Regions from separate parts of the Shimazuella sp. NTD250 genome, predicted to be linked through region 2. Evidence: a T-box and tRNA genes for the amino acid it is inferred to sense, from the RefSeq annotation. Region 2 holds a T-box; the other holds one or more tRNA genes.

Region 1 (2,196 bases), on a different contig from region 2:
AAGAAGTATATGGACAAAAAGAAGTTGCTGCTTCTACTCAAACAATACCAGCTACGAAAAAGCGAAAATCGAATATCGATTTTGGGTTTATTCGTTCACGATTGGCATCGATTATTAAACCTGCTAATTGGACTTCTCAACTTGAATCAGAGTTGAAACAAGCTTGTTATCTATTTAAGTTGGATGAGTCTACGTTGATAAAAGCTATTCAAAATCCAGAAGTTTCATACAGTGGACATGTTAATTTAGAAAAACTGTTCCATTATTTAAATACGGCACCTTATTCCAATAATTCTGTTGTTTCACCTTCAGACAAGGAAAAGCCAACTATACCAGAGCCAGCAATGTCTCCAAAAGAAAAACATTTCCAGTTGTTAGAGACTATTTCTCCATTCGAACTTTTAGCTCACTATCAAGGAGGAGCAGCTGTACCAAAGAGTGAGATGAATCTGATTCAATCATTGCTCACACATTATCAGTTACCTGCACCTGTTGTGAATGTGCTGTTAGATTTTGTCATGCTAAAGTGTGATCGTAAATTACCAAAGGCATATGTAGAAAAAATAGCTTCTCACTGGAAACGTTTAAATATTCAAACATCTGAGCAAGCAAGAGTACAAGCGCTCAAAGAACATACCAAACAATCAAACCAAAACTCCAGCACAACAAAAGCTAGAAGAAAATCTAGTGTGAAAAAATTGCCTAAAACCATCGCTCGGGAAGTTATCGAGCCTAGTTTTACAGATGAAGAACTTCAAGGGACTTATGATGATATTCAAGCAACAATGAAATTTTTACGTTCAACAGAAAAACAAGTGTTGCACAATAAAGAGTAGCGTGCTATAATAACTTTTGTCAGTTTGAAAGGACTTGAAAATGTTTGAAAATTGTTTGATGGCTCGATAGCTCAGTCGGTAGAGCAGAGGACTGAAAATCCTCGTGTCGGCGGTTCGATTCCGTCTCGAGCCACCAGTTGCGGAAGTGGCTCAGTGGTAGAGCATCGCCTTGCCAAGGCGAGGGTCGCGGGTTCGAATCCCGTCTTCCGCTCCAAATTACTGCCTTGCCGGGGTGGCGGAATAGGCAGACGCACAGGACTTAAAATCCTGCGGTAGGTGACTATCGTGCCGGTTCAAGTCCGGCCCTCGGCACCATATTCTAGCGTTTTGGGGATTTTGAAGCCAGGAAAGTTTAAGGTGAAGATCACAGGTTGCAAACGAAGTACAAACTTTCATCTTACGAAAATGTTTTCCTTGCAATTGCATCTCCAGAGAGGAAGTCGTCCAATTTTTGGGCGGCTTTTTTTGTATGATAATCGCCTAAACTCACATAAATTTTGAGGGATCAAAAAATGAAAAAATCTTTACATAGGGTAAGGGGGTATGCTATGATCATAACAGCATAAATCAATCAATGGAGGAGATTATAAGGAAGAAAGAAGTACTTACAGGTGCAAGGGATGGGTTCCAAGCATTGTGCCGTGATCGTAAAAGGAGCGTTAAAACCGTTTAATGCGAAAGTAGAAGCAGATTTAGTGAAAACCGTGACGGTGGAATATAATGAAGGACAAGTAAGTTTAGACACCTTGAAAGAAGTGATGGAAGATCAAGGTTACGATGTTGTTTAAGGCTATATACCCAGTAGGGGTAAAAAATTTTTACGCCCTAAATACCCCCATAGGGTATATAGAGAGAAGGGAGTTTGATCTATGGTCACGCAACAAAGGTTGAAAATTAGTGGAATGACTTGTGCAGCCTGTTCCAATCGAATAGAGAAAGGTTTAAAAAAAGTTTCTGGTGTTTCCGATGCTAATGTGAACTTCGCTCTCGAAACGGCTACAGTTTCCTTTGATACAGAACAAACGGATGTAGCGGAGTTAGAAGCAAAAATTTCTTCACTTGGTTATGGAACGATGAAAGAAGCAGTAGAGTTGAAACTGATTGGAATGACTTGTGCGGCTTGTGCAAATCGGATTGAAAAAGGGTTAAATAAACTACCAGGGGTATCAAAAGCAACGGTAAACTTCGCCTTGGAGACAGCACGAGTGGAATATTATCCGGATGAAGTCACGAGCAAAGAGATGATTCAAAAAGTAGAAAAACTGGGATATAAAGCAGAGTCAAAACAAGAAGCAAAAAACGATATCGATCATCGTCAAAAAGAAATCAAAAAACAACAAACGAAATTTTTCTTTTCTGC
Region 2 (2,196 bases):
GATAACCATTCATATGAAACTAACATGTTTTACCCTCCTTCTTAAACCGACTTAAATTGTTTAATAAAACGTAAATCATTTTGATAAAAATTGCGAATATCATCTATATCGTATTTTAAAATAGCGATTCGCTCTGCCCCGATACCAAAAGCGAATCCAGTATATTTTTCTGAATCATATCCTGCTTTCTCTAAAACAGTCGGGTGTACCATACCAGCACCAAGGATCTCGATCCAACCTTTTTCAGGATGGAAGATATCTACTTCGACACTAGGCTCTGTAAACGGGAAATAACTTGGACGTAGTCGAACTTCTGTCTCTTCTCCAAACAATTGGTGAATAAGGTGAAGAAGCACACCATGAAGTTCACTCATGGATACACCACTATCTACTACTAATCCCTCAATTTGTGTAAATTGATGAGAGTGAGTAGAATCATCATCATCCCGACGATATACTTTTCCTGGGCTAATAATCCGAACAGGAACTTCCCCTTTTTTATCGATCATCGATCTTACTTGTACAGCAGAAGTATGAGTTCGAAGCAGCGTTTCAGGTGAAATATAAAAAGAATCCTGCATATCACGGGCTGGATGATTCTTCGGCAAATTTAACATTTCAAAATTGAAATAATCCGTTTCTACTTCGGGTCCTTCGGCAATATGAAAACCCATACCGATAAAAATATCTTCCACTTGTTCAAGCACTGCATTGATCGGATGTAAAGATCCGATAGAAATAGCCTTACCAGGAAGCGTAACATCCACATTTTCATGTGCTAATTTCTCTGCCAATTTTGCTTCTTCCAGCTTTGATTCAGCTTCATCAATCAAAGTACTGAGAGTTGCACGTACATCATTTACTAATGCTCCGATAATAGGACGTTCTTCAGCTGATAACTTTCCCATGCCTCTTAAGACACCAGTAATTTCACCTTTTTTTCCAAGGTATTTTACTTTTACTTCTCTTAGCGTTTCCAGGTCTTGTGCATCCACAATTACCCCGGACGCTTCTTCTTGCAGTGCTAATAATCGATCACGCATCGCACGCTCCCCTTTAAAAAAGAAAAATCTCCCATCCCTAAGGGACGAGAGTTCGCGGTACCACCCTTGTTGAGGAGAAATATCTCCCCCACTTTTTGCTGATAACGGCAGCAGCTTGCCGGTCCCCCCTACTGAAGTTTCAAGGGGCAGCTCGAGAGTGAATAACACAAGTAGCGCTATGGAAAAGTTTCCAGTCAAGACTTTTCCTCCCTGTAATAGATACATTGTGCCCTGTCTCTGTCATTGCCAAAAATATAATGAATAAAGATCGCAACCATTATATCGGATCAGAGAAAAACTTGCAATTCCTAAAGTTAATATTCATGATATCTTTGATGGTTTGTTGATAACATTAAAATCATATCTTTTGTTCATTCATTTTTATGTGATGATGTTGTCTGAGGTGTTCATATAAAAGCATTCCTGCTGTGATGGATACATTATAGGATTCTGCTCTTCCTATCATGGGAACCATCAATGCTTGATCAATTTGTTGTAAAACAGCTTCTTGTATTCCCCTTCCCTCATTTCCAAGTACAATCGCCACTTTTGTTGGAAACGGATAATTAAATGTATATATACCATTATGAGGCGAAGTTCCTACTACTGTTATATTTTTCAACCTTAACATGGGAATCACTTCCAGTAAATCCGCCTCTGCGATTGGTAAGTGAAAGACAGCTCCCATCGTCGAACGAATTACCTTGCTATTGTATGGATCAACGGTTCCCCTTCCTAGTACCACTAAATCAACACCAGCGGCAGACGCCGTTCGCAAGATTGTGCCGAGGTTACCTGGATCTTGTATTTCATCTAGCAAAAGTATTAAATTACTTTTCTCCAACTGGTTTTCGATATTCCAGTGAGGTATAGTGACTTCTGTAATAACTCCTTGTGATTGTTCTGTATCAATCAATGTTGAAAAAATAGGAGAACTTAGCTGATACACTGGAATATGTGCTTGATTTGCTTCTATCAATTTTTCTGAGTCTACAAATCCTTCTCGAATGATAATGGATTTTATTTCCCCTTTTGCTATCAAGGCTTCTTGTAATAAATGGACGCCTTCTGCTAAATAAGCTCCTCCTGATTGGCGACCTTTTTTGGACAGCAATTTTTTCCAACGTTTAACTTGTTGGTTTTGGGGAGAAGT

The links. A T-box is a leader RNA that pairs with one kind of tRNA and senses whether it is charged. The one in region 2 lies ahead of pheS (phenylalanine--tRNA ligase subunit alpha), so its partner is inferred to be a tRNA-Phe.
Region 1: it has a tRNA-Phe gene. The T-box ahead of pheS (phenylalanine--tRNA ligase subunit alpha) is inferred to sense a tRNA for this amino acid. The anticodon was not compared.

What each region holds. Positions count from the first base shown of each region.
Region 1 is NZ_JCAJZS010000009.1:96,281-98,476, forward strand. It holds gene AC5WOF_RS18205 (DnaD domain protein) at 1-836, shown strand, start outside; tRNA gene AC5WOF_RS18210 (tRNA-Phe) at 897-972, shown strand; tRNA gene AC5WOF_RS18215 (tRNA-Gly) at 976-1,050, shown strand; tRNA gene AC5WOF_RS18220 (tRNA-Leu) at 1,063-1,151, shown strand; gene AC5WOF_RS18225 (cation transporter) at 1,448-1,624, shown strand; gene AC5WOF_RS18230 (heavy metal translocating P-type ATPase) at 1,706-2,196, shown strand, end outside.
Region 2 is NZ_JCAJZS010000002.1:584,970-587,165, forward strand. It holds gene pheT (phenylalanine--tRNA ligase subunit beta) at 1-26, opposite strand, end outside; gene pheS (phenylalanine--tRNA ligase subunit alpha) at 42-1,043, opposite strand; T-box leader at 1,081-1,296, opposite strand; gene AC5WOF_RS07835 (TrmH family RNA methyltransferase) at 1,402-2,196, opposite strand, start outside.